Regions from separate parts of the Variovorax ureilyticus genome, predicted to be linked through region 1. Evidence: predicted binding sites of a transcription regulator. Region 1 holds the regulator's gene; the other holds the start of a gene.

What was found. Region 1 encodes NrdR, which represses ribonucleotide reductase genes. Its sites were predicted from a motif close to CACNANATNTNGTG; they were not measured.
Region 2: WKW77_RS21130 (ribonucleoside-diphosphate reductase subunit alpha) is a predicted target of NrdR. The motif match lies at 12,242-12,255, and genes of this name have one in related genera.

What each region holds. Positions count from the first base shown of each region.
Region 1 is NZ_JBBKZU010000001.1:564,245-578,741, forward strand. It holds gene WKW77_RS02725 (DUF748 domain-containing protein) at 1-3,573, opposite strand, end outside; gene WKW77_RS02730 (transglycosylase SLT domain-containing protein) at 4,172-5,020, shown strand; ZMP/ZTP riboswitch at 5,061-5,188, shown strand; gene glyA (serine hydroxymethyltransferase) at 5,230-6,474, shown strand; gene nrdR (transcriptional regulator NrdR) at 6,590-7,033, shown strand; gene WKW77_RS02745 (GspH/FimT family pseudopilin) at 7,049-7,588, opposite strand; gene WKW77_RS02750 (type IV pilin protein) at 7,585-8,028, opposite strand; gene WKW77_RS02755 (pilus assembly protein) at 8,025-10,100, opposite strand; gene WKW77_RS02760 (pilus assembly protein) at 10,131-10,775, opposite strand; gene WKW77_RS02765 (PilW family protein) at 10,772-11,698, opposite strand; gene pilV (type IV pilus modification protein PilV) at 11,709-12,287, opposite strand; gene ribD (bifunctional diaminohydroxyphosphoribosylaminopyrimidine deaminase/5-amino-6-(5-phosphoribosylamino)uracil reductase RibD) at 12,490-13,617, shown strand; gene WKW77_RS02780 (riboflavin synthase) at 13,661-14,314, shown strand; gene ribBA (bifunctional 3,4-dihydroxy-2-butanone-4-phosphate synthase/GTP cyclohydrolase II) at 14,311-14,497, shown strand, end outside.
Region 2 is NZ_JBBKZU010000009.1:191,952-206,448, reverse strand. It holds gene WKW77_RS21185 (sensor histidine kinase) at 1-142, shown strand, start outside; gene WKW77_RS21180 (hypothetical protein) at 173-826, shown strand; gene WKW77_RS21175 (sigma 54-interacting transcriptional regulator) at 898-2,259, shown strand; gene mdoH (glucans biosynthesis glucosyltransferase MdoH) at 2,668-4,680, shown strand; gene WKW77_RS21165 (oxygen-binding di-iron domain-containing protein) at 4,828-5,607, shown strand; gene ffh (signal recognition particle protein) at 5,619-7,007, opposite strand; gene WKW77_RS21155 (cytochrome C assembly family protein) at 7,142-7,951, shown strand; gene WKW77_RS21150 (PP0621 family protein) at 7,948-8,193, shown strand; gene WKW77_RS21145 (sensor histidine kinase) at 8,190-9,884, shown strand; gene WKW77_RS21140 (sigma-54-dependent transcriptional regulator) at 9,889-11,433, shown strand; gene ampD (1,6-anhydro-N-acetylmuramyl-L-alanine amidase AmpD) at 11,426-12,016, shown strand; gene WKW77_RS21130 (ribonucleoside-diphosphate reductase subunit alpha) at 12,369-14,497, shown strand, end outside.

The DNA.
Region 1 (14,497 bases):
CTTGGTGACGTCCGAACGCTTGTAGGCCGCAGCCAGGAGGTCGGGGTATTCGGAATCGCTGAGCGTGTCGACGTCCGCCGCGTTCTGGCCCGCCCGCACCGCTGCGCGCCGCTTCTCGGCCTGCGCGAGCTGCCGCACGCGCTGGCGCTGGTAGCCGTCGCGCTCCTGCTCGAGGCTGGCGGTTCCGACGACGGTCATCTGCAGCCCCGGCCGGTCGATGATGGCCTTCGCAACCTTGTCGAGGCTCTGCTTGGCTTCCGCGGAGAGTTCGGCGCTGCCTGGCGCGAAAACGATGGCGCTGGACTCGCCGCCCCCGCCGCCGCCCGTCAGCAGCGCGAACGGTGCGGTCGCGGCCTTCGCGATCAGGTTCACGATGGCCTTGAGAATCAGTGGCCCGATGCTGAACTCGGGATCGTTGATCGACCCCCGAAGCGGCAGGTCCACGTCGATCACACCATTGCGATCCGCCAGCAGCGCCACCGCGAGCCGAACCGGAAGGCTCGCAGGCGCGCCCTCCACCTGCTCGCCGAACTGGAGCTGGTTCAGGATCAGGCGGTTGGACGCGGTGAGCGAACCGTCCGGCGCGATCTTGTAGTTGACGTCCATGCTGAGCTTGCCGCGTTCGATCCCGTGGCCGGCGAACCGGACCGAATACGGCGACAGCGGCGGCAGGTCGAGCTCGCGCATCTTCGCCGTGATGTCGAGTTCGAGCGGCTTGACCAGCGGATTGAGTCGCCCGGTGATTTCGAGCGACGCGGTCTGCTGGGCCTTGCCGCGCAATTCCAGGTCCGCCAGCGCCGGCTTGTCGCCCACCGGCTTGGAAGAGAACGCGCTCAGCCGGCCCGTCAGTTCGGTCAGGTCCGCCGAGTAATTCGGCTTGATGAAGGTGTCGGAGAAATCGATTCGACCGTTGACCAGCGCCATCGGGCCGAAGTTGATGACCGGCGCCATCGGGTTCGGCGGCGCAGCGGGCGCAGGCGCGGCCGCCGCGGCTGCCGGCGCCTGCGAAGCGCCACCCACCATCAGTTCCGCAGGTGCCGCTTCCGCCTGGCCGCGCGAGCGGGCCGCGCGGCGGGTGTTCGTCGTCGTGGTGGTTCCTCCCAGGCTTCGCTTGGTCGTGACCTCGGGCGCCGGCGCCGAGGCATCCGGGGTTCCCGGTTGCCCAGGCTGCTTGACCAGGTACAGCAGATTCAGCTTGCCGGTCGGGTCGATGATGATCCGGGCGAAGAAATCGGTGAGCGTCGTTTCGCGGACGTCGAGGTTCAGCGGCGCGCCGGGCACCATGTTCACCTGCACCCCGCGCAACCCCAGCGTCTTCCAGCTCAGCAGTTGCCTGTTGCCCGAACTCGCCTGCCCCTGCGCCTGCGTGAGGATCACGCTATTGGCGCGGAAGTCGTCGACGGCGGTGTCGCCGGCAAGCCGCACGCTCATGCCGGCCGGGGTCGACGCATATTTGACGGTCCCCCGGTAGCTCGCGAAGGCGCGCCGGATGTCGATGTTGAGCGCGTCGGCGTAGTAGGCCTTGAAGGCGTGCGCCGGCAGCGACGCAAGGGTCAACTTGCCCTCGGCGGCGATCGGTTTGAGCGCCAGGTTGCCGTCGTATTCGAAGCGGCCCGGCTCGGCGCGCCCTGCCGCGATGCGGCCCGAGACCTTGAGCGGCGAGACGGTGGCGGTGTTCGGCGCGATCTTCTGCGCGTTGACCTTCAGCGAGCTGATCTCGAACGCGACCGGCGTGTCGCTGGCGTTGTCGGCATAGGAGAGCGCGCCGTCGTCGACCGCGACCGAGGCGATGGAAAGCTCCCACGGCTTCGTGTTCGCCGCCGGCGATGGCGCCTCGGATGCCTCGCGGTCTTTCGGCGCGGCGACCTTGGCCTCCTTCGCACCGGCCTCGCCGCCGTTGCCCCCGGCGGGCACCTTGAGCCAGCGATCGAACATCCAGCGCTTCTCCTTGTCGCGCTCCACGCGCACCTTTGGGTTCGCGGCCGCGAAGGAGCCGATGGCCAGCGTGTGCCTGGTCATATCGACTTCGGCGTTCTGCAACTCGAACCGGCCGACGCTGGCGAGCGCCGTCTTCTCTTGCGTGAGCGCGAGATCCTCGGCGATCACGCGGCTCGCCTTGAACTTCAGGTCGGGCTTGGCCCACGCCACCTCGACCTGGCCGCTGAGCTTGCCGTCCAGGGTGGGCTCGAGGCTCTGCGCGAGGTACGGCGCCGCCAGTGACAGCGGCAGTGCGCCGACTTCCGTCTGCACCTTCGCTTCCTTGTCCGTCGCGTGGCCTTCGAACTTGATGGTCGCGCCGGCAACGGACGTCGACCCGTTGAAGGTCGCCGGTTTTTCCATCGGCCAGGCCACCGCATTCACCTCGACGGCCAGATCCTTGGCGTCGATTTCCGCGGCCGGCTTCGTGGTCTGGTCGCGCCATCCGACATGGCCGCCGGTGAGCGCGACCTTGTCCACCTGGAGGTGCCACCCCGGCGGCTCGGCTGGCCTGGGCGCGCCGTCGCCGTGGGCTTCAGGCGCCGGAACGGTCGCCACCTTTTCCTTGGCGCCGGTCGCTGGATCGGTCGCCAGCAGATTCAACTTGCCGGCCTCGTCGCGCGCCACGACCAATTGCGGCGCGGCCAGCGCCACCTCGCTCAAGTGCACGATCCGCTCCAGCGGCCGCACGTCTGTCAAGGCCACCTTGAGCGACTCGAACCCGAGCAGGTCCTTGCCCCTGCCATCCGCCACCTTGATGCCGTTCGCCGCGACAGTGCCGGTGATTTTCAGCGTCGGCGCAGCGGCCTGCGCGAAATCGATCCGGAGGTCGGCATCGAGCTTGCCCGCCCGCAGCGACACGGGAAGCCCGCCGGGGACATAGCCCAGGTAAGGCACGAGATCGAGCCCCTCGAACTTGATCTGGGCGTCGGTCTTGTGGCTCTCGGCGAAAGGCGTCGACGACGCGGCCGAGTCGAACTTGCTGCCGTTGAGCACGAACGCCAGCTTCGGCTCGGTCGTGATGTCCCGCTTGGAGGCCAGATTGCTCAGGAACGGCACCGCCAGCGTCAGGTCGCGCAACTCATGCCGGCGCTGGACCGTCTGGTCGTCGAAAGTGAACGAGCCGTTCGAAATGCCGATGTTGTAGATCGCGAAGCGCGGCGGCTCGCTCTTGGGCGCATCCGGCGCGGGCGCGAGCTTGGCCAGGATGTCGTCGATGTCGTACTTGCCGTCGCTCAAATGCGTGAGCAGGATGGCCGGCGAATCGATCGACACCGCGTCCACCACCGGCGCAAGGCGCAGGATCGATTGCAGCTCCGCATCGACATAGATGCGATTGACCGCCACCTGCGCCTGCTTGCCATCGGCGGTGGCGATACGCAGGTCGCGCACCGTGAGCTCGAGCGTCCAGGGCTTGAAGTCGATCTTGCCGACGGTGACCTCGCGGCCCAGCTTTTCGCTCGCGATGCGCTGGATCTGCCCCTTGGCGATGGGCGGCACCGCGATCCATGCGAGCGCCCACACGGCCAGGAGGACCAGCAGCGCGACCACCCCGCGCCGAACCCATTTGTTCTGTTTCAACTCACCTGCTTTCATCGCCCGGGAGTGTGCCCCAAACGACTCCGCCTTCCCAGAAACGAGAAAGCCCGGTGGCGGGACCGAAGTCATGCCACCGGGCTCGATGGCGGACGCAACGCCCATGCCATCTTTTCGCGCGACCGGAAGTTGATCTGTTCCGGTCAGGCTGGCAGCAAGAGATTGCCACCGTCGGGCCGCAGTCGCTGAACCGCCGGATTGCTCCTTGGGTTACCGGACCTTGGTGAAGCGCCTACAAAGTCGAGGCATCTATAGCCTAGGCCTGTAGCGGAAAGATTTCCAAATGAGCTTTTCAATCGGTTCGGCGCGGCCGATTCGCGCACTAATCCTCACATTTTTTACAACCAAAATTAGAATAACGACTCCATGTCTTATTCTTGACCGGGTATTTAGCCGCTCCTAGAATGCCGCCAACCCGGATCGCCAAATCGTCCGGACTCATCCCCCAATCCGCTGCCGATATGCAATCGGCTTGATCAGGCGGCCGCGCTCCCCCCCTCCTTCGCGCGGACCTGATCCGTACCAATCCAGGCGCTGCTGCGTTCTCGTTCGCCCTCGTGGCGTTAGCGAACAAGGTTCCGCATAGAAAGGAAACGCGATGAAGCAGGCGCTTGATGCCACAGCCCGAGGGCTACGGACGTTCATGTCCGACGTGGTCGACGGCTTCTTTGAAATCACGCACAACGGCTTCGCCCTTGTCGGGCTGGCGATCGTCTTCGCGGCGCTCGCACTGGCTGCCAGGCCGGACCTGCGCCAATCGGGCGAAGAGCAACTGATGGGCTGGCTCCAGTCCCGCAAGCCGCAGCCGGTGGCCGCCGCCGCCGAGTTCGAACTCGAGCCGACCGCCATCGAGCGCACCACCGCGGCCAGCCCCCACGAGCTGCCGAAGCAGCAGGCTGCCGTCGCCTACTGGCTGAGCAAGAAATACCGCGTCGCCGCCGAACCGCTGGCGGTCCTGGTTTCGGAAGCCTTCGACCTCGGCAAGCGCACCAAGCTCGACCCGACGCTGATCCTGGCGATCATGGCGGTGGAGTCCAGCTTCAACCCATTCGCCCAGAGCCAAGTCGGCGCCCAGGGCCTCATGCAGGTCATGACGCGCGTCCACGGCGAAAAGTACGAGAGCGCCGGCGGCACCCTGACCGCTTTCGACCCAGTCACCAACATGCGGGTCGGCGTCAAGGTTCTGCAGGAGTGCATCGCACGTGCCGGTTCGCTCGAAGGCGGGCTGCGTTTCTACGTCGGTGCGGCCAATCTGACGGACGACGGCGGCTACGCCTCCAAGGTCCTCGCCGAGCACGAGCGCCTGCGCCAGGTCGTCGCCGGACGCCCCCCGGCGGTCAATACGCCATCAGCCGCACCGCGCCAGAATCCGGTGCCGGTCGTGAACCCCGCGCCCGCCAAGCAGCAGGAAGCCGCTTCGGAACGCGTCGCGATGGTCGGGGATTAACACCTTTTTCGAACCGTCGGCTCCCGCGGTCAGCTACACTCGGCGAGCACGCGACTGGCGATAGGCGCTGCATCTTTTCAGGTGCGCTGCGCTGACGTGGACTACCACTGGGAAGCGTGCCGCCTGCTGTCTTGAGCAGGCGTTCAGCCGTTCGCCTGGGCAGCCCTTGTTTGGTTGAAGAACAAGGCCCATCGTCTTGAAGGACTGCCATGTACCACCGCGACAACCTGGTCGAACAGACCGATCCTGAAATCTGGGCCGCCATCCAGGCCGAGAACGCCCGCCAGGAACACCACATCGAGCTCATCGCGAGCGAGAATTACGCTTCGCCGGCCGTCATGGCCGCGCAGGGCTCGCAACTCACCAACAAGTACGCCGAGGGCTACCCCGGCAAGCGCTACTACGGCGGCTGCGAAAACGTCGACATCGCCGAACAGCTGGCCATCGACCGCGTCAAGCAGCTCTTCGGCGCCGATGCCGCGAACGTGCAGCCGCATTGCGGCGCGTCGGCCAACGAGGCCGTGATGCTCGCCTTTCTCAAGCCCGGCGACACCATCATGGGCATGAGCCTCGCCGAAGGCGGCCACCTGACCCACGGCATGCCGCTGAACATGAGCGGCAAGTGGTTCAACGTCGTGAGCTACGGCCTCGACGCCAAGGAAGAGATCGACTACGACGCGATGGAGCGCAAGGCGCACGAGCACATGCCCAAGCTCATCATCGCAGGCGCCTCGGCCTATTCGCTGCGCATCGATTTCGAGCGCTTCGCCAAGGTCGCGAAGGACGTCGGCGCGATCTTCATGGTGGACATCGCGCACTACGCGGGCCTCGTGGCCGCGGGCGTGTATCCCAACCCGGTTCCCCACGCGGACGTGGTCACCTCCACCACGCACAAGAGCCTGCGCGGCCCGCGCGGCGGCATCATCCTCATGAAGTCGCAGCACGAGAAGGCGATCAACAGCGCGATCTTCCCGGGCCTGCAGGGTGGTCCGCTGATGCACGTGATCGCCGCCAAGGCCGTGGCGTTCAAGGAAGCGCTGTCGCCCGAGTTCAAGGCCTACCAGCAACAGGTGGTCAAGAACGCGCAGGTCGTCGCCGAGACCCTCACCCAGCGCGGCCTGCGCATCGTGAGCGGCCGCACCGAGAGCCACGTGATGCTGGTCGACCTGCGCGCCAAGGGCATCACCGGGAAGGAAGCCGAAGCCGTGCTGGGCGACGCCCACATGACGATCAACAAGAATGCCATCCCGAACGATCCGGAAAAGCCGATGGTGACCAGCGGCGTGCGCATCGGCACCCCCGCGATGACGACGCGCGGCTTCAAGGAAGAAGAAGCCCGTCTCACCGCCAACCTGATCGCCGACGTGCTCGACAACCCGCGCAACGCAGCCAACATCGAGGCCATTCGCGCCAAGGTGAACGCGCTGACCAGCCGTTTCCCGGTCTACCTTTGATCACCCCCGAGCGCCTTCGGCGCTCCCCCTCAAGGGGGCGCACCCAGCGGCCCAGCGGAGCCGGTTCCGCAGGCGCCCTGGATTCGGCTGTGCCGGTTTCAAGCAGCGGGTCGGCATGAAGTGCCCCTTTTGCGGCCACCTCGAAACGCAGGTCGTCGAGACCCGCGTTTCGGAGGACGGCGACTTCGTCCGGCGCCGGCGGCAGTGCGGCGCCTGCGACAAGCGCTTCACCACCTATGAACGGCCCGACGTCAACTTCCCGGTCGTGGTCAAGAAGGACGGCAGCCGCGCCGATTTCACGCCCGCCAAGGTTCGCGCGTCGATGATGCTGGCGCTGCGCAAGCGGCCGGTCAGCATCGAACAGATCGACACCGCGCTGCTGCGCATCGAACAGAAGCTCCTTTCGAGCGGCCTGCGCGAGATCGAGTCCACCAAGGTGGGCGAACTCGTGATGCGGGAACTCAAGAAGCTCGACAAGGTGGCCTACGTGCGCTTTGCTTCGGTCTACCGCAGCTTCGAGGACGTGGACGAGTTCAGGCAATTGTTGCGCGATATCTGAGGCGCGACTGTGCGATCAGGTGCCGCAAGCACCGGCGCAATCGCCTTTCTTGTCAGGATCGCAGACCCTGGGCCGACCGGAAGCAGAAATCACAACGGAACTTCGCCTGCCGGTCTCCGCCACGAACGTCAGGCAGCCCGCACCAAAGGCGCCGCTTTTGGTCTTGGAGAAGCCACTCGCGTCGTAGCTGACGAACTTGTTGAAGCCGTCGCCGTTGCGGGGATCCACTGCGATGCCCGGTCGCAGCGCTTCGAACGCGCGCAACAGGACCCGATTGCCATCGAAATCCGTGGTCGCCACCTCCCAGCCGTTGGACCAATCCTGGTTCCTCGGAAGCAAGGTCACCAACTGCGAATGCCTGATCGCTTCGGCGCGCGTCAGGCCCAAAGAGGCGACGAAGTCACTGGTGGTCGCCGCCAGCCTCTGGTTGACCAGCAGATCACGAAAACCGGGCACCGCCACCGCCCCCAGGATCGCGGCGAGTGCAACCACCACCATCATTTCGATGAGCGTGAAGCCACGCCCCTTGCGGGACGACAGACGTGCGCTGCTCATTGCCAGCACCTGCTGGCGTCCGAACCGCTGCAGCCCTTGAGGCCTGAACTTTCGATCCAGATGCTTCCGGCTGCGGAATCGGAGAGTCCGGACCTCAGGATGGCGGTCAAGCGGATGCATTGCGCAGGGTCGTTGCGTCCTTCGCATGCAGCCACGGCGATGTCGTACTTGCTGCTTGGCGCATTGACGCCCGCGGTCGCCGCGAACGCCTTGTCGGTCTTGTACTTCGCACGCTGGGTGTAGAAGCGCTCCTGCTGCTGCATCTCGCGGATGAGCGCAGCACGCGCTTCCGCGCGCCAGCCCTTTCGAACCGACTCCGTGTAGGCCGAATAGGCGATGGACGCAAGGATGGCAACCACCGCCAACGCGATCATGAGTTCGAGCAGCGTGAAACCACGGGCGAGTCCCTGCCGCGCGGCCGAACGGGTCCCGCTCTTCATGGCCTGGCCCCCTTGAAGTTGACGACTTGACGCCAGTTGAGCCGCCCGCCCACCAGCGACACCGTTCCGCGATCCAGAGGGCTCTCGATCGAGGTGCCGGACCCCGCACCCGCTCCGGCCCCGAAGTTGATGACGGACAGCTTCTTCCTGTAGATCCGGCGACCGAACGCGTCCGTCGACACGAAGGCAGCGTCCCCCTCCTCGATCACGAGCGGTGAACCGAGCGGTCCGACCGTCGAAGGGATGCAGGTACTGTCCGACGACAAGCCGGTCATTGCATTCACGGCGCAGCTGTGGCCTCCGCCGCCATCCGCACTGCTGGCGTCGGCATCAGGGATGAGCGTGTTGAACAGCAGGTAGCCATCGCGGAGCACCATTTGCGAGACCAGTCGCTCGCCTCGAGTCGTTGCATCGGGCAAATCGAAGAACCAGCCACGGCGCCGCGATGACTTGCCGTCGTGGCTTCCATAGGCGAACGTGTCGCCGGAGACGGTGAACTTCCCGCTCTCATCGGGTGTCATGCGCCGCGGCTCCAGTTGCCTCCGCGCCTGGGAATCGGGAATGATCGTGTCGTCGTCATGCACGCCATAGAGCGTTTGCGCGCGACGAGTGCTCAGGTCGCCGACTTCGACAAGCTTGCCGGTGCCGAACAGGACGATCGCGCCGCCCTGGGGACCTACACCGACAAGCGGCGCAGTCGTGATGGGTTGACGGCTGCCTTGCGAGTCCTGCGCGACCATCAACGGTGTTCGGTTGAAAGCCAAGGCGCCCTGTCGCCCTGGCGGACCTTTCGCGAAGTCGAATCGCCACAGGTTGCCTTGCGTGTCTCCGGCGTACAGCCGGCGCGTTGCGTTGTCGGCAATGCTGTAGTCAGTCACGGGCCCCAGCGCATTCACGATCGACTTGTCGAGCGGCTCGGGCAGCACGATCTTGTAGTAGTTCCTGTCAAGTTGCCATGGCTCGTGGACGGCCTTGTCCAGGGAGAGCAAAAACAATGCGGCTGCCTTACCCGCGTTGCCATTGTTGAAGCCGGAGGCAACCACCGCGAAGGTGGCCGGCTGGCCTTTCGCGGCCGCCGCGGCATGGAACTTCATGATGCGCGGAGCCTGCATGACATGGCCCATGTCGGAGTCGTCGTCGCCGTTGAATTCCCAGATCACGTCGTTCGCGGAGAACTCTCTCGGTTCAGTCACGTTCAGGGCGAACACGCCGCGCGCCCCCGCGCCCATGCCCGAAACCAGCACGGTCTTGGTCGAGCCATTCGCCAACTGCACCTCACCCGCGACGGGGCTGCCGTCCACAAAGGATTGGTGTACGTAGTTCGGGGACGTGTACGCGCCGAGCTTGGCGTGCAGGGATCGGGGCACGTAGGCGAACAGCTCGGTGCCGCTATCGGCGCCGAACGCGTGCAGCATGCCGTCGTTGGCGTCGACGTACACCGCCTGTGCATCGTTCTCCCGGCTGTCCGCGGGACCGACCAGCAAGGGTGTCGAGTTGACGATGTCCCCCATGACCGAACTGCGCGTCCTGAAGACGCCCCCGGCGTGGCGCGTTTCCTTCGTGCGATCGCCACGCAAGTAGGCGATGCGGTCGGCCCCCAGATCGTCCACCCTGCCCGTCGGCTGGTAGGGCCCGGCATTCAGGTAGCCTGCCAGGGCCGCGTCGTCCTTCACGTCGTCCCAGGTGAATGGAACGCCTCGGCCGGAATCGAGCATCGTGAAGATCCTTCGCGTACTCGGAAGCCGTGCGGCGATCGGGGGGCTTGCAAGGGGATTTCCGGTCAGCAACTCGCCCGCATTCCAGATCGGCGTCGTTTCGCGGCTCACCGCACCGTCCTGGTACTTCAGCCCGTAGGCCAGCAAGGAACCAGACCAGCTGGTGCTATCGAGTTGGGGGATGAAAACTGTCGCGCTGTTGGCTGCGACACGGGGGCTCGAGACCGGCGAGGTCGTGGAAAACAGCGGCTCGCTCGCCAGCACGGCATCCGGCGTGACATCGACCGTTGGCGCAGCCCCCGCGGGTTCGGATGCGCCCGCAAGCAGCAGCACGACCGCAGCGAAGGCGACCTTCAATTCGTTCGTCCTTGTCAATTCAACTCCTCTTCACGGACAACCGGCGCTGGGCACCGGCTTGTAGAGCGTGGTCTGCAGAACCACCCGCGTTTCCTTCCTGACGCCAAAACCGATGGCGGTCACGCGAAAGATGTGGGTCACGTCTCCGGCACTCGCACTCGGAAGCCGGTTGGCTTCCCAGCCGCCGCGGTTGCGCACCGCCTCGATGACGTAACGCGGGGGCGCAGCGCTGCCGCCGCTAACGGCCGCATAGTTCTGCCCGGTGAAGGTTCCGTACGCCACCGACGTCTCGCTTTCGGGTGAGAGGTCCGCCTTCATCCAGGTGGGCATCGCGCCAGGATCGGCCGCGGCGCAAAGACCATGGTTGCGGGCTCCCTCGCGTCCGCAGCCCGGAGCGAATGGCGAGATGTCCCGTTCGTCGAAGAGGCAGTGACGCGCCCTGCCGTCGCGGTTCGGCCCGAAAACGTCCAGTTCGGCCTCGATCAGCGCCGCCTCCGCCGCCTGGAAGGCCACTTCGTGGTCCCGATCACTGCGCGCACCGAATTCGTTGACGATGGAAAGCTGTGCCGCGCCGACGCCGAGGACCGTGACCACCACCAGGAGCAGCAGAACAACGATCAGCGAAAAGCCGGCCTCCCGATGCACCGCAACAGGTCCTGGGGAATACGCGCTCATCCGGGGTCCTTGACGACGTTGCGCAACATCACGGTGAACGTCGCGGCCGAGCGATAGCGCCCGTCATCGGGCGGCGCGAAGGAGATATCCTCGAATCCGGGCCCCAGCGGAAACAGGCGATAGTCCTCGCCCGTCACCTGCTTCAGGTCGCCGTTCGGACGCTGACTCCTGACCACCATGCCCACACGGACCGCCACGACCTTGCGCCACTCGGCATGGGTTCTGCCGCTATCCGCTCCCTTGGCCGCGATCGCGCTGGCGTCGAGCCAGGTCTCCGCCACGCCATCGCCGTTGCCGTCGTAGCCATAGACGACCTTGAACTTCTCGACACCCCGAACCAGAGGCTGCCCCACGGACTTCGCATCGGTCTTGCAGTAGAGGCTCGGCTCGCCGTCGCGCGCGACCTTCACATGGAAGATGTTCAACACCCGATCACCGGCTGTCGGCGCATCGACAGGTCCGGCCCTCTTGGTGCCCATGCAATCGATCATCGATCCGTCGGCACTGCGGCTGCCGACTTCGCTGCGCCCGAAGAAGCGCACCATAAGCGAATCGTTCCCACCTGTCCGGTCGGAATCATTCTGACCAAAGCCGCTGCCGCTCACCGTGGTGTTGCTCGCGCCCGCAACGTTCAGGTCCATCGGGTCCGACGAATCGGCCAGCAGATTGGCATTGCTTGCGACGACCGGCACGCCATCGGTGAGTGGATCGGGCGCATAGTCCGCGTAGCCCGCCTGACGGACCAGTCCCTGCACCACGTAGCGTGCGAAGCGCAGCGAATCCTGGACGGCCTGCACGTCGGAATCGGTGTCGAAAAGCCTCTTGCCGGCGAGAAACGCCGTCGAGGCGGCCAGCACGACGACCAGCCCCAAGGCCATCGCCACCATCAGCTCGATCAAGGTCACGCCGCGCTGTGAAGACAAACGCGTCATCTCATGGACCTTCCGAACCGCTGCCGCCATATCCCGGAGCCAATTGCATGACGACCCGCGGCGATGCATCGGGACTCATTTCCTCCGGACTGCCGATGTGCGGCGTCCAGCCCAGTTTGACCACGAGGGTGCGACCCGTATCGGTGCAGACCCAGTCAATGCCATCACCGTCGTCGAAGCACACGGCGATGCGAGCTTCGGGCAGCGTGCTTCTCACCCGCCCTACCCATTGGCGAATATCCCAAGCCGCCAGTGTCTTCGCATCGCAACTGGCGCCAAGGCCGACGCACGAAACACCAGTCAGCTCACCGGGGAGCGCGTCCCGGCGCTTCAGCTCGCCAAGCAGATAGGGATTGACGGCCCGTTCATGCCTTGTCGAAACGTTCTTGTTGATGCGAACCGCTTCCGACAGCTCGCGAACGAGATTGACTGCTGAAGTGAAGGCTCCGGACTCGCCCATGCTTTTCACCGAGGTCATCAGCATGCCCACCACCCCCAGCAACCCCAAGCTGAGAACGACGATCGAGACGAGTACTTCGAGAAGCGAAAAGCCGGCGGCCCGGCGTCTGGATGGCGCCATGTTCTTGTGTCTCCCTGATCAACGGCCGACGGAGGTCTCCCAACGGACCGGGGCGAAGTCTATGAAGGCGCCCCTGAATCGATGCACCGTTCGGCCTTCAATCCCTACCGCTCGTATCATTCGAGAAATTGCCCTGCAATTTCCGCCGCTTTCCGGCGCCGCGCGACTGCCGCGGAGAAGCGTCGCGATCTCTTCCATGTCCATGTCCTCACTTTCCTCAGACGCGCACCTGATGGCCTGCGCGCATCAGCTCGCCATCCAGAGCCGTTTTCTCACCGACCCCAATCCACGCGTCGGCTGTGTTCTGGTGGATGCATCGGGCGCGGTGCTTGGGCAGGGTCGCACGCAACCCGTCGGGGGCCCGCATGCCGAAGTCATGGCGCTGCGCGATGCGGCGGCGCAGGGCCACTCGGTCGCGGGCGCTACCGCCTACGTGACGCTGGAGCCCTGCTCGCACCACGGACGGACCGGGCCTTGCTGCGACGCCTTGATTGCCGCAGGCATCCGCCGGGTGGTCGCATCGATCGCCGACCCCAATCCGTTGGTCGCTGGTCAAGGCTTCGAGCGCCTCCGCGCCGCGGGCGTCGAAGTCGAAATCGGACCGCTTGCCGAAGAAGCCCGCGAACTCAACATCGGCTTCTTCAGCCGGATGGTCCGAAAGACCCCGTGGGTCCGGCTCAAGGCGGCGGCCTCGCTCGACGGGAAGACGGCGCTCGAGAACGGCACGAGCCAATGGATCACCTCCGAAGCGGCACGCACCGACGGTCACGCCTGGCGCGCACGCGCCGGCGCGATCCTGACCGGCGTCGGCACCGTCATCGAGGACGATCCCCGACTCGATGTCCGGCTGGTCGAGACGACGCGGCAGCCACCCCTGGTGATCGTCGACAGCCACCTGCAGACGCCGCCGACTGCCCGGCTTTTCGAGATCGAGCGCATGGTCTGGATCTACGCCGCGACGCGCGACGAGTCGAAAGCGGCGGCGCTGGAGGCTCGCGGCGCCACGGTCTCGTGCATGGCCAACTCGCAAGGCAAGGTCGACCTCGCGGCGATGCTGCGCGACCTGGCGGCGCGCGAAGTCAACGAACTGCATGTCGAGGCCGGCCACAAGCTCAATGGCTCGCTGATGCGCGAAGGGCTGGTCGACGAACTGCTGCTGTACGTCGCTCCGAAGTTCATCGGCGACGGCCTCGGCATTGCCAGCCAGCCACATGCCGGCGGCGCGCTGACCTCGCTGGGAGACGCGCTTGCGCTCGAATTCCGGACCTTCGACGCGGTCGGTCCGGACCTGCGGATCGTCGCGCGGGTGGCGGGACGCCACCGGTTTTAGGGTTCCCCCCGATTCCCGGCCGCATCTCTGCGAAAATGGCAGGATGTTCACCGGAATCATCACCGGCGTGGGGCGCATCGCCGCCGTCCACGACCTCGGCAGCTCTTCATCCCACGGCAAGCGGCTCAGCATCGCGGCGCCCGACGGCTATCTCGACGACGTAGGGCTCGGCGACAGCATCGCGCTCAATGGCGCTTGCATGACGGTCACCTCGCTCGACCTGCCCGGCAAGCAATTCACCATCGACATTTCCGCGGAGTCGCTCGACAAGACCGCCGGCCTCTCGGAAGAAGCCGCCCAGATCAATCTCGAAAAGGCACTGCGCGCGCATGATCGCCTGGGCGGACACATCGTGTCGGGGCATGTGGACGGCATCGGCATCGTCACCCGCTTCGCACCGGTCGGCGAGAGCTGGGAACTGCGCGTGCTCGCCCCGCCCGCCCTCGCCCGCTTCCTCGCCTACAAGGGCTCGATCACGGTCAACGGCGTGAGCCTCACCGTCAACAGCGTGACCGACCAGGCGGACGGCAGCGAGATCAGCATCAACCTCATTCCCCACACCGTCGAGAACACCGCGCTCGGCAGCCTCAAGAACGGCAGCCGCGTGAACCTCGAGATCGACACCGTGGCGCGCTACGTGGAGCGCATGCTCCAGGCCGGCGCCATTCCAACCCCACAGAAAGACAAAGCCCCATGAACGCAGCCGTCACGCCGATCAGCGCGCCTCGCAGCAACCACGCGCCGGCGCCCATTTCATCGGTCGAGGAAATCGTCGCCGAGCTGCGCGCCGGCCGCATGGTGATCCTGGTCGACGAAGAAGACCGCGAGAACGAAGGCGACATCGTGCTCGCCGCGGACCACGTCACGCCCGAGGCCATCA
Region 2 (14,497 bases), on a different contig from region 1:
GCAGCCCCAGCATTCGGTGAAAGGCACCGGTATCGGCCTGTCGATCGTGCAGGAGTACATTGCAGCCCACGGCGGTCGCATCTCGCTGCTGCCGGATGGGCCGGGCGCGCGCTTCCGAATCGAACTGCCGCGCACCGCCTGACGCCCACCGCCCAGTATCCCGATCCGATCCATGTCCTTCTCGATCTTCAGCAGGTCCGCCATCGCCATGACGCTCGTCGTGCCGGTGCTGCTGGCCGGCTGCAGCGCGCCGCCGCGCAAGCCAAAGCCGGAGCCCGTCGTGGTTCCGGTGCTGCCGCCGCCTCCCCCACCGATCACGCCGGTGGAGGCGGAACCGATCGCCCCGGCCACCCAGCCGGGCGGCATCTTCTCGCAGCTCACGCAGGGCCCCATGGGCGCCATGCTGGCCTACGCGGACAAGATCCGGCCGCTCGGTGCGCCCGAACTCGGGAACGAACTCAACCGCCTGGGCGAACTCGGCGAAACGCCCACGACGCAGATGCAGACCGCGCTGGTGCTCGCGCAGACCCGCAATCCGGCCGACCTCGCGCGTGCGCAGAGCCTGCTGCAGAAGGTGGTCGCGAATCCGTCGGCCGAAGCTCAGCCGTTGCAGCCGCTCGCACGCACGCTCGTGGCACGCATCGCGGAACAACGGCGGGTCGAGGAGGATCGAGACAAGCAGGCGCAACAGCTGCGCGACGCGCAACGGCGCATCGATCAGCTCAACGACCGGATCGAAGCGCTGCGAGCCATCGAACGAAGCTTCGCGCGTCCCACCAACCCACCGCCGGCCGCTCCGGCGGCCCATCCGAAACCTGCACCGTGAACAGTCCGGCACCGCACTCATCCACGCAGCCGTCCGCCACCGGGCTCGAAGGATCGCGCGGCGCCCGCCTCCTGGTCGTCGACGACGATCCGGACATGCTCCGGCTCCTGTCGATGCGCCTGACCGCGGCGGGTTACCAGGTCACGGCCGTGACCTCCGCCGAATCCGCGCTCACGCAACTGGAGATCGAGCACCCGCAGCTCGTGCTCAGCGACGTGCGCCTGCCCGGGCGGGACGGCCTCGCGCTCTTCGACGAAATCCGCAAGCGCCATCCCACGCTGCCCGTGATCCTGCTGACCGCGCACGGCACGATTCCCGATGCGGTCGAAGCCACCTCGCGCGGCGTCTTTTCCTATCTGACCAAGCCCTACGAGGGCCGCGAGCTGCTCGACAAGATCGCGCAGGCACTGGCGCTCGCCGCGCCGACCGAAGTGTCCGGCAAGGGCGGCGACGAGAGCTGGCGCGCCGAGATCGTGAGCCGCAGCAACCGCATGGCCGAGTTGCTCGCCGAAGCGCGCATGGTCGCCAAGTCCGACGCCAGCGTGCTGCTGCGCGGCGACAGCGGCGCGGGCAAGGAACTGCTCGCGCGCGCCATCCACCGCGCGAGCGCGCGGGCCTCCAAGCCCTTCGTGGCGGTGAACTGCGGCGCCATCCCGGAAGCGCTGCTCGAATCCGAGCTCTTCGGCCACGTGAAGGGCGCCTTCACCGATGCGGTCGCGAATCACAAGGGCCTGTTCCAGCAGGCCGATGGCGGCACGCTGCTCCTCGACGAGATCGGGGACATGCCGCCGGCGCTGCAGGTCAAGCTGCTGCGCGTTCTTCAGGAGCGCGCCGTGCGGCCGGTGGGATCGAGCCAGTCCATCGCGGTCGATGTGCGGATCATCTCCGCCACGCACCGGGACCTGGACGCCGCGATGGAAGCCGGCCAGTTCCGCGAGGACCTGTACTACCGTCTCAATGTGGTGACGCTCAGCCTTCCGCCGCTTTCCGCGCGGCGCGAGGACATTCCGCTCCTGGCCAACCACTTCCTGCAGCGACTGTCGGCCAAGTACGGCAAGCGGCTTTCCGGCTTCGCGCCCGAAGCGCTCAAGGCGCTGACCATGGCTTCGTGGCCCGGCAACGTCCGGCAGCTCTTCAACGTGGTCGAACAGGTGTGCGCGTTGTCGAGTTCGCCGCTGATCCCTTTGGCGCTGGTCCAGCGTGCACTTCGGGTTCCCAGTGTGGAGGTGCTCACCTACGCCGAGGCCAAGCAGCGGTTCGAGCGCGAATACCTGGTCGGCTTGCTCAAGCTGACCGACGGCAACGTAGCCGACGCCGCCCGCCTCGCGGACCGCAATCGCACGGAGTTCTATCGTCTGCTGCAGAAGCACGAACTGACACCCGGCCACTTCAAGGCCGAAGGGGTGTCGCAGCCCGGCGAGTCTGGTCGCTGACGAGCGACACCCCTAAGTCATTGATTTCATTGAAGTTTGACGGTCAGACTCGATCGCTTGTCGGGGTTTGACGACAAATCCGGGGGCTTTGGAGGGTTTCGGGGCCTCAAGCCCTCGGAAGGCACCGGGAAATCAGCCTAACTCATTGATTTGAAAGAGGTATTTCGAGCTGGCACAGGCTTTGCCCCTGTAGAGGCATGACAGCTCATTCCAGCCCCTCTTTCGCACTGCGTCCGCAGCGCGACGGCCTGCGTCAAAAGCAGTTTTCCCTCTCGCGCCCCCGCGCAGCGGGACATTCGCTGGCAGCTCTCGAGGCATCCAGCGGTATCGCGCCCGACTGCGTGTTCAAGCGCTTTCCGGCAATCGGCGACACGCCCTCCGTCCAGAAGCAACGGTGGTGAGTCGAGGATGAAGCCCAACGAATTCTCCCAACTGAAGGTACTGACGGACGCGGATTTCTCGCGCCGCAGCCTTCTTCGCGAAGAGCGCCATCCCAATTCGGTGACGGCGCCCCCCATCAACCGCGGTTCCATGACGCCCCGTCCGTGGCGCGGCTTCTGGAACAGCATCGGCACTGCGCTCCTGGTCAAGCTCGGCGTCGGCAACGCCGCCAAGGCAGCCGCCGCGCAGAGCAAGGCGAGCCGCGCGCCCCAGCAAGCGTGGCAGCGTGCCGCGGCCCAGCGTCGCTTCGCCTTCCTGGCGCTCGCGGTGCTGAGCACGGCCATCGCCTCGCTGCTCTTCGCCCGCGTGCAGCCCGACTACGACAACCTGTGGCTCGAGTACAGCCAGATCGCGCTCTACGGCGTGCTCTCCGGATGGGTCGTGACCGGATTCGTGACCGCCCTGATGGGCTTCTATGTCTCGGTGCGTGGTGACAAGCACGCGCTCTCGGCGAAGCAGGTGGCTCATCACCCGATGAACCCGGATGCGCGGACGGCGATCATCATGCCGATCTGCAATGAGGATGTGGCGACCGTGTTCGCCGGCTTGCGGGCGACCTGCGAATCGGTCGCAGCGACCGGCCACGCGAAGCAGTTCGACGTGTTCGTGCTCTCCGACAGCTACACGCCCGAGATCGCCGCTGCCGAGCGCGCCGCCTGGGAAGACCTGCGCGCCGCGCTGGCCGACAGCCCGAACCAGCCGCAGGTCGAGGTCTATTACCGCCTGCGGACCCGCCGCACGCACCGCAAGGCCGGCAACGTCGCCGACTTCTGCCGCCGCTGGGGCAAGGACTACCGCTACATGGTCGTGCTCGACGCCGACAGCGTCATGAGCGGCGACTGCCTGACCTCGATGGTCAAGCTGATGGAAGCCAACCCCACCGCCGGCATCATCCAGACCGCGACGCAGGCCATCGGCCACGTCACGCTGCATGCCCGCGCCCAGCAGTTCGCCTCGCGCATGACCGGCCGCCTTTTCACGCTCGGCATGCAGTTCTGGCAGCTCGGCGAATCGCACTACTGGGGCCATAACGCGATCATCCGCGTGCAGCCCTTCATGGAGCACTGCGCGCTCGCGCCGATCCGCGGCAAGGGCGGCATGTCGGGCGGCATCATGTCGCACGACTTCGTCGAAGCCGCGCTGATGCGCCGCGCCGGCTATCACGTGTGGCTGGTGGCCGACCTCGTCGGCAGCTACGAGCAGCAGCCGCCGGACCTCCTCGCCGAACTCCAGCGCGACCGCCGCTGGTGTCAGGGCAACCTGCAGAACGCGCGCCTGATGGCGGAGCCCGGCCTGCACTCGGTCCACCGCGCGATGTTCGTGACGGGCACCATGGCCTATGCGTCGGCGCCGCTCTGGCTGGCGTTCCTCACGCTGGGCACCGCGCTGTGGCTCACCGGTTCTAGCGTGGTCGAGCACTGGCTCGCGATGCCGATGGAACTGGCCGGTCTTTGGGTGTGGACGCTCTGCCTGCTGTTCCTGCCCCGCGTACTCGGCGTGGTGGCCGTGGTGCTGCGCAACGAGCAGCGCCAGTTCGGCGGCATCGGCGGCCTGCTCAAGAGCGCCGCGCTCGAAAGCGCCCTGGCGATCGTGCAGGCCCCGGTCCGCATGCTGGCCCACTCGCTCTTCGTGGTGGTGGCGCTCACGGGCATCAAGCTCGACTGGAAGTCGCCTCCGCGGGAAGCCGCTGCCGTGCCGTGGAGTATCGCGGTCCGGCAACTGGCGCCGATGACCCTGGTGATCGCCGCCCTCGCGGTCGGCGTGGCACTCATCGACGCCAGCGCGCTGACCTGGCTGATGCCGGTCGGCCTGCCGCTGCTGCTGGCGATTCCGCTGACGGTGCTGACCAGCCAGATCGCCCTGGGCAACTCGCTGCGCGATCGCGGCTTCCTGCTGATCCCCGAGGAATCGCGTTCGCCGGCGGTGCTGCGCCGCGCGTGGATGCATGCGGTGCGACTGGCGCGCCCGGCGACGGCCTGAGCCTGCCGCCTCCCGATGAAAAAGCCCGCAGTCGCGGGCTTTTTTCTTGGGCGGACACAGGTCCGTCGCCGCGACCTTGATGCAAGTCAGACAGCACCGCTCTCGAACCGCCTATCGTCGCGATCTTTGTCAAGAAGTCGGCGATTGATGTTTGAACCTGTCGAGCTGTACCGCGATGCCCATCATTGCTGCCTCATGTTCACCGACCTCGTCCGGGGCGAGCAGTCGGTCCAGGCGAACCAGTTCCTCGTCGTGGACAACGGCACCGGTGCCGTCCTCGACCCGGGCGGCAACCTGGGGTTCAACGAGCTGTTCCTCGGCATGTCCCGCCATTTCAGTCCGCAGCGGCTCTCCTATCTGGTGGCGTCGCACGCGGACCCGGACATCATTGCTTCTCTCGACCGCTGGCTGACCTCCACGCCGGCCAAGCTCGTGATCTCGCGAATCTGGGAGCGTTTCGCGCCCCACTTCACCAAGGTCGGCAAGACCGAGGGGCGCATCGTCGGCGTTCCGGATTCAGGCTGCCGGCTGCCGCTTGGCACCAGCGAGCTGTGGTTGCTGCCCGCGCATTTCCTGCACGCGGAGGGGAACTTCCATTTCTACGATCCGGTGAGCCGGATCCTCTTCACGGGGGACCTGGGCGTGTCGATGGTCTCGGGGCAGGAGGCGCGCGAACCGGTCGTCAGCCTGGCCGCGCACGTCCCGCGCATGGAAGGCTTCCATCGGCGCTACATGGTGTCGAACAAGGTCCTGCGCCTATGGTCGAACATGGCGCGGAAACTGGACATCTCGATGCTGGTGCCGCAGCATGGCGCACCGATCGCAGGATCGGCCATCGCGGAATTCTTCGACTGGGTCGACAACCTGCAGTGCGGCATCGACCTGATGGACGACCGGCACTACCAGGTGCCGACGGCGATGCTCTAGGGGCCGCGCGGTCAGAAGCGCGGCATTCCGCCACCGCCACCGCCCATGCCGGGCAGGCCTTTCATGCCGCCCATCCGCTTCATCATCTTCATGAGGCCGCCGCCCTTCATCTTCTTCATCATCCCCTGCATCTGCTCGAACTCGTTGAGCAGGCGGTTCACTTCCTGAACCTGCACGCCCGCGCCCGCCGCGATGCGGCGCTTGCGGGTGGCCTTCAGCAGCTCGGGCTTGCGGCGCTCCAGCGGCGTCATGCTGTTGATGATCCCTTCCTTGCGGCGGATGTCGCGCTCGGCGCGCGCCATGTCGGCGTCGGTGGCCTTGGCGGCGAGTTGCGTCGGCAGCTTGTCCATGATGCTGGAGAGCCCGCCCATCTGCTTCATCTGCTGGAGCTGCGAAAGGAAGTCGTTGAGATCGAAGCCCGCGCCGCTCTTGACCTTGGCCGCTAGCTTCTGCGCCGCCGCCACGTCGACGCCGGCCGTGACCTGCTCGACCAGCGCGACGATATCGCCCATGCCGAGGATGCGGCCGGCGTGACGCTCGGCGTCGAAGACTTCGAGCCCGTCGATCTTCTCGCTGACACCCGCGAACTTGATCGGCACGCCGGTGACCTGCCGCACCGAAAGCGCCGCGCCGCCGCGCGAATCGCCGTCGGTCTTGGTCAGGATGATGCCGGTCAGCGGCAGCGCGTCCTTGAAAGCCTTGGCCGTGTTGACCGCGTCCTGGCCCTGCATCGCGTCGACCACGAACAGGGTTTCGACCGGGTTCAGCGCGCCGTGCAGTTCCTTGATTTCCTGCATGAGCACTTCGTCGATCGCGAGCCGGCCGGCGGTGTCGACCAGCAGCACGTCGAAGAAATGGCGGCGCGCATGGTCGAGCGCCGCGCGTGCGATGTCGAGCGGCTTCTGGTCCGGCGTGCTCGGGAACCATTCGGCGCCGGCCTGCTTCGTCACGGTCTTGAGCTGCTCGATCGCGGCGGGACGGTAGACGTCGCCGGACACGGTCAGCACCTTCTTCTTGCGCTTCTCGATCAGGTGCTTGGCGAGCTTGGCGGTGGTGGTGGTCTTGCCCGCGCCTTGCAGGCCGGCCATCAGGATCACGGCCGGCGGCTGCGCGGCCAGATTGATGTCTGCCACGCCCTCGCCCATCGTGGCGGCGAGTTCGCGATTGACGATGCCGACCAGCGCCTGCCCGGGCTTGAGCGAACCGAGCACTTCCTGGCCCATCGCCTTTTCCTTGACGCGGGCGACGAAGTCGCGCACCACCGGCAGCGCCACGTCGGCTTCGAGCAGCGCCATGCGCACCTCGCGCAGCATGTCCTGCACGTTGCCTTCGGTGATGCGCGCCTGCCCGCTGACATGCTTGACGAGGCGGGAGAATTTTTCGGAAAGGGCAGTCGCCATGAGAGGACCTGGTTGCAAAAGCGGGGGAACACCGAGGAACCGGCTTGGCCGGGCCTCTGGTGTTGCCCCCGGCAGGGGGTGTCAGAGCCACACGAAGTGGGCGAGGCTGGGGGGCGAGCCTTTACACTCGATCAATGATTTTAGCGATCCCCTCCCCACTCGGCGTGGCGCTGGGCATCGCCACCGCCGTCGCCTATGGCATCACGGCCGCCGCGTCCTCCTGGCTCAGTCGGGCGTCCACCCAATGGATGCTGGCGCTGGCGTGGCTGCTGCACGGCTGTACTCTTGCCGACGGCCTCACCGGCGGCGGCCCGCGCTTCGGCTGGGCGCCGGCGATCTCCATGACGGCGTGGCTGGTGCTCACGGTGTACGGCATCGAAAGCCGCCTGTATCCGCAACTCAAGATCCGGCGCGCGCTCGCCGCCCTGGGCGCGATCGCCGTCCTACTGGCGGTGCTCTTTGCGGGAACGCCGCTGCATGTCGCAGCTTCGCCCTGGCTGCCACTGCACCTGGCGCTGGGCATCGCCTCGTACGGGTTGTTCGGCGCCGCGGTGATCCATGCCTGGCTCATGACCCGCGCCGAGCGGCAGATCCGCCTCGCGGCCGAAACGCAAAGCGGCGTGCCGCTGCTCACGATGGAAAGGCTGACTTTCCGCTTCGTCGCCGCCGGCTTCGTGCTGCTGTCGGCCACGCTGCTGGCTGGCATCTTCTTCAGCGAGACACTCTACGGCGCCGCCGTCCGCGCGTGGAAGTGGGACCACAAGACCGTGTTCTCGATCCTCGCCTGGGCCACCTTCGCCGTGCTGCTGATCGGCCGCGTGCGGTTCGGCTGGCGCGGCCGCACCGCCCGACGCGTTCTGTACGCGGGATCGGCATTGCTGCTGCTCGCCTACGTGGGATCGCGCTTCGTCCTCGAGGTCGTCCTGTCTCGCACGCCTGCATGAAATACCTCCTGGTCCTGGCCGTCGTCTTCATCGCCATCTGGTTCTGGCGCAAGGGCCGGCAGGAGGAGTTGCGCTCGCGCCCGCCGCCCCAGCCGACGCGTCCCGCCGTGGGCGCGCCGAAGGAGATGGTCCGCTGCGCACATTGCGGATTGCACCTGCCGGCGACGGACGCAGTGCGCGACAGCGCCGGCCGGATCTATTGCAGCGCGGCCCACCGCCAGGCCGCCGAAGCGCAGGGATGACCTCCTACCTCTGGTCACGCGGCGACCCGGCGACCGACTGGAGCTCGCTCGAAAAATTCATCAGCACCCAGAGCCCCGCCCAGCTGAGGCTCTGGCGCGGGTTCATGGCGGCGCGCTGCTTCGTCGCGGCAGTGCTGCTGCTGCTGCAGGGCATCGGGCTGGCGATCGGGGCCCAGCCGGCGAACCTGCCGGCGATCGCGCTTTCGTCGGCCTATGTGGTGGCCGTCCTGGTCGCCGCCCGCTATGCCCCGTTCAAGCCGATGCGTGGCCTCGGCGGCGCCTGGCTCTACACCATCGGGCTCGACCTCGTCGCGTACACGGCGCTCCAGGTGATGCAGGTGGGCGGCATCAACTACACGCCGCTCTTCGCGCTGCCGGTGCTCATGGGCGCCGTGCTCGGCACGAGCGCCGTCGGCCTCGGCACCACGGCTGCGGCCACTTTGCTGCTGCTCGGCCACGCCGCCTGGTACTGGGTGGAGCAGCCTTCGGACACCTCGCCGCGCATCGTGCAGGCTGCACTGTCGGGCACCGGTCTCTTCGTGGTGGCACTGCTTGCGCACGAACTCGCGCGACGGCTGACGCGCGAGGAAGCGCTGGCGCAGCGCAGCCGCAGCGCCGCGCAGATGCATGCGCTACTCAACGACCTCGTGATCGAGACGCTCAGCGAGGGCGTGCTGGTAGTCGACGCAGAGGGACAGGTCCACGCCGCCAATCCCGCCGCGGATGCCATCCTCGGCCAGGGCCTGGCCCGGATTCCGCTGCCCTTCGCGTTGAGTGCCCATCCGGCATGGGTTCCGCTGGCAGCCCTGGCCCGCCAGACCTTTGCGCGGCGATCATCCCAGGCCCGCGAGATTCCGATCGCACAGTCGCAAGGCACGCCGCGCGAAGTCCGCGTCCGCACGCGGCTCACCCAGTCCAGGGACATGCGTACCGAAAGCCTCTGCGTGATCTTCCTGCAGGATCTGCGCGAGCTCGAAGCGCGCATCCGCACCGAAAAGCTGGCGGCCATGGGGCGGATGTCGGCCGCGGTCGCCCACGAGATCCGCAATCCGCTCGCAGCGATCACGCAAGCGAGCGCACTCCTGGGCGAGGACCTCGTCGACCCGGCGCATCGCCAGCTCACCACGATGGTCCAGCAGAACGCGCAGCGGCTGGCGCGCATCGTCGACGATGTGCTCGACGTGGCGCGCGCCCGTCAGCAGCGCGTGCTGCCGCTGGACGAGCAGGTGAGCCTCGATTCGACAGTGCGCACGCTCGCGGAGGAGTGGGTGCTGCACTCGAAGCAGCAGGGCGTCCTGCTCTCCCTCGATGCGCCGGGATGCGACGTGCGCTTCGATGTCGAGCACCTGCGCCGCATCCTCGTGAACCTGCTCGACAACGCGGCGCGCTACGCCGGCGATCGCGAAGGCTCGATCCAGGTCGGTACCCGGGTCAGCCCCGCGGGCCGCGCGAGCCTGCAGGTCTGGAGCGACGGCGCGCCCCTCGAACCGGCGGTGCAGCGCCATCTGTTCGAACCCTTCTTCTCCTCGGAGAGCCGCTCCAGCGGGCTCGGGCTCTTCCTCTGCCGCGAGTTGTGCGAGCGCCACGGCGCCACGATCGGCTACGAGCGCAGGGCCCTCTCGCCAGGGGGCGCCGAGGGCAACGAGTTCTTCGTCGCATTTGCGCCCGCCGAAAGCCGGCTGACACAATAGGGCCGTGAGCACCCCCAACCCCAACGCATCGCGACCCGCGCAGATCCTCGTGGTCGACGACGAGCCCGACCTGCGCACGCTCTACGAGCTGACGCTGCTGCGCGAGGGCTACCGGGTCGAAGCCGCGGGGAGCGTATCGGAAGCCTGCGAGCACCTCGATGCCGGCCGCTTCGATGCAGTGATCACCGACATGCGGTTGCCCGATGGCCTCGGCATGCAGATTCTTCAGCGCATCCAGCAAGACCAGCGCAGCGAGCGCTGCGTGGTCATGACCGCCTACGGCTCGGCGGAGAACGCGGTGGAAGCGCTCAAGGCCGGTGCATTCGACTACCTCACCAAGCCGGTCGACCTGAAGCAGTTCCGTTCGGTGGTGGCATCGGCCGTGCAGGCACCGGCGCAGGTCGCGGCACCCAACCGGCCGACGCGCTCCGCGGAGACGATCGAACCCACGGAGGAGGCCGGCAAGTCGGCGCCTGCCATCGGCGGCAGCGGCGCGGCGGCGCTCGAGCGGCTGGTCGGCGAGTCCGAACCGATGCGGCTCGTGAAGGCGCGCATCGCCAAGGTGGCGCGCGGCATGGCACCGGTGCTGGTGCGCGGCGAATCCGGCACCGGCAAGGAACTGGTGGCGCGCGCGGTGCATGCCTGCAGCCAGCGCAGCGACGGTCCTTTCGTGGCAGTCAATTGCGGTGCGATTCCCGAAAACCTGCTCGAAGCCGAATTCTTCGGCGCGCGCAAGGGCTCCTATACCGGCTCCGCGCAGGACCGCGACGGCTATTTCCAGGCGGCGCGCGGCGGCACGCTCTTTCTCGACGAGATCGGCGATCTGCCGCTGGCGATGCAGTCCAAGCTGCTGCGCGCGATCCAGGAGCGCAGCGTTCGGCCGATCGGGTCGACGCAGGAAGACGCGGTGGACGTCCGCATCGTGAGCGCGACCCACAAGGACCTGCACGCGGAGGTGCAGGCCGGACGCTTCCGGCAGGATCTCTTCTATCGCCTCAACGTGATCGAGATCGCGGTGCCGGCGCTGCGCGATCGGCGCGAGGACCTGCCGGCGCTCTGCCATGCACTGCTCGGGCGCATCGCACGCGACGCCGGCATGCCGGCCCCGACGCTGTCGGCCGAGGTACTTCTGCAGTTGGCCGCGCATCCGCTGCACGGCAACGTCCGCGAACTCGAAAACCTTCTGCACCGTGCGGTGGCACTCAGCGAAGGCGACGTGCTCCATGTGGACCTCATGGGCACGACCACCGCGCCGGCGCCGCTCGAACGCACCCTCGAACCGCCGCCGGCTGCCGCGCCTCCAGCCGCGCAGGTCGCGCCGGCCGCACCTGCGCGCGCACCCGCCACGGTACCGCCCGACCTGCAGACCTACCTCGACGAGCAGGAACGACAGATCCTCGTGCGCGCGCTGCAGGAGACCGGCTTCAATCGCACTGCCGCCGCCGCCCGGCTCGGCCTGAGCCTGCGCCAGATCCGCTATCGCATCGCGCGTCTCGGCATCACGACGCCCCACGGCGACGACGCCAACGGCTTCGGCAGCGATGAATGAGCCGACCGACGGGCTCTGGCGTTCCGGCTGGTATCGCTTCGCGCGGCCCTTGCCGTCGCCCAACTTCGGGCCGAGACCGCCGGGCGCACGGATCGACCTGATCGTCGTGCACTCGATCAGCTTGCCGCCAGGCCAGTACGGAGGCGAGGAGGTGCAGGCGCTCTTCACGAATCGTCTCGACTGGGATGCGCATCCTTATTTCGAGAAGATCCGCGGCCTGGAGGTCTCGGCGCACTTCTATGTGCGGCGAAATGGCGAGCTGTGGCAGTTCGTCAGCTGCGACGACCGGGCCTGGCATGCGGGCGCCTCCTCATGGCGCGGCCGCTCGAACTGCAACGACGACTCGATCGGCGTCGAGCTCGAGGGACTCGAGGGCGAGACCTTCGAAAGCGCGCAGTACGAGACCTTGGCGAGCCTGTGCCCCGCCATCGCCCAAGCCTACCCGACCGCCTTCATCGCGGGCCACGAGCACATCGCGCCGGGCCGCAAGCAGGATCCGGGGCCGGGTTTCGACTGGCGCCTCCTGCGTGAGCAGCTGGGCTGGGACCGGTCGATGTTCCCGCCCGCCACGCTCGATCCCTGAAGATTTTTTCAATCGGCCAGTCCGCGGCGATGTGCGCATGCTGCGCCGCGGAAAATCCGCTATCGGCAAGTCGCACTCGCAGCAACCATGCGCTTTTCAGGCCCAAATCCGCCGCAGACGCCCATGGATCGGGGGCCACGCTACCTTGACCCAACGGGGAAGCGGCCTCGCCGCCCGCTGACCCCCCAAATAGCAAATTTCACAATGGTTGTTGTTTCTGTAAAACACTATATCTAGTGGGTTGTAGACCCCTTGGACCCTAGATATAGTGTGCCCCTGCCTGGCATTTACAGCCGGAAACAAAGGCCAGAGCGGCTCCGCCGTCCACAAGAATTTGCCAAAAGAGGATCGAATGCAAACTGCCCTGAACACCCCTTCCACCGCTCGCGCCGTACCCTCGACAGCGCAAAACCGTGACGTTGCCGGCTCGCCCGCCAGCAACGCACTCGCCCACTACCAGATCATTCGCCGCAACGGCGCAGTGGTTCCTTTCGAGCCGAACAAGATCGCCGTCGCGATGATGAAGGCCTTCCTGGCCGTGCACGGCACCCAGGGTGCCGCCTCGGCCAGCGTGCGCGAGACCGTCGACACGCTGACGCAGAACGTCATGCGCGCGCTGATGCGTTCGCGTCCGGGCGGCGGCACCTTCCACATCGAGGACGTGCAGGATCAGGTCGAACTCGGCCTGATGCGCGGCGGTCACCACGAGATCGCCCGCGCCTACGTCCTGTACCGCGAGCGCCGCGCGCAGGAGCGCACCAAGCAGGGCGAGCAGGAAGTGCCGGCGACCCCGACGCTGCATGTGCTCGACCGCGGCGAACGCGTCGCGCTCGACATCAACGAACTCAAGGGCCTGATCGAATCGGCCTGCGCCGGCCTGGGCGCCAGCATCACCGCCGAGCCCATCGTGGCCGAGACGATGCGCAACCTCTATGACGGCGTGCCGCTCGACGAGGTCTACAAGGCGTCGATCCTCGCTGCCCGCACGCTGATCGAGAAGGACCCCGACTACACCTTCGCCACCGCGCGCCTGCTGCTGCACACGATCTTCAAGGAGATCATCGGCCGCGAAGTGCCGCCCGCCGAGCGCGCACAGGCCTACGCCGACTATTTCCCGCAGTTCATCAAGAAGGGCGTCGACAACGAGCTGCTCGACGAGAAGCTGCTGCAGTTCGACCTGGCGCGCCTGGGTGCCGCACTGAAGCCCGAACGCGACAACCAGTTCGACTACCTCGGCCTGCAGACCCTGTACGACCGCTACTTCCTGCACGTGCGCAAGACCCGCATCGAGCTGCCGCAGGCCTTCTTCATGCGCGTCGCGATGGGCCTGTCGCTCAACGAAATCGACCGCGAGGCCCGCGCGATCGAGTTCTACGAAGTGCTGTCGTCCTTCGACTTCATGTCGAGCACGCCGACCCTCTTCAACAGCGGCACGCTGCGTTCGCAGCTGTCGAGCTGCTACCTGACCACCGTGCCGGACGACCTCGACGGCATCTACGAATCGATCAAGGAAAACGCCCTGCTGTCCAAGTTCGCAGGCGGCCTGGGCAACGACTGGACGCGCGTGCGCGCCCTGGGCAGCCACATCAAGGGCACCAACGGCGAATCGCAGGGCGTGGTGCCCTTCCTGAAGGTGGTGAACGACACCGCCGTCGCGGTCAACCAGGGCGGCAAGCGCAAGGGCGCGGTCTGCACCTACCTCGAAAGCTGGCACCTCGACATCGAGGAATTCCTCGAGCTGCGCAAGAACACCGGCGACGACCGCCGCCGCACGCACGACATGAACACGGCGAACTGGATTCCCGACCTGTTCATGCGCCGCGTGATGGAAAAGGGCAACTGGACGCTGTTCTCGCCGTCGAGCGTGCCCGACCTGCACGACAAGTTCGGCGCCGAGTTCGAAGCGGCCTATGTCGCCTATGAAGAGAAGGCCGCGCGCGGCGACCTCAAGCCGAGCCGCACCCTGCCCGCGACCGACCTCTGGCGCAAGATGCTCACGATGCTGTTCGAAACCGGGCATCCGTGGATCACGTTCAAGGACGCCTGCAACGTGCGCTCGCCCCAACAGCACGCCGGCGTGGTTCACTCGTCGAATCTCTGCACCGAGATCACGCTGAACACTAGCGACACCGAAACCGCGGTCTGCAACCTCGGCTCGGTCAATCTGCTGCAGCACCTGAAGGACGGCAAGGTCGATCAGGAAAAGCTCAAGCGCACCGTCTCCACGGCGATGCGCATGCTCGACAACGTGATCGACATCAACTACTACGCAGTCAAGAAGGCGCGCGACTCGAACCTGCGCCACCGCCCGGTCGGCCTGGGCCTGATGGGCTTCCAGGACGCGCTGTACGAACTGCGCATCCCCTACGCCTCGCAGGAAGCGGTGCAGTTCGCCGACGAATCGATGGAAGCGATCTGCTACTACGCCTACTGGGCCTCGACCGAGCTGGCGCGCGAGCGCGGCAAGTACTCGAGCTACAA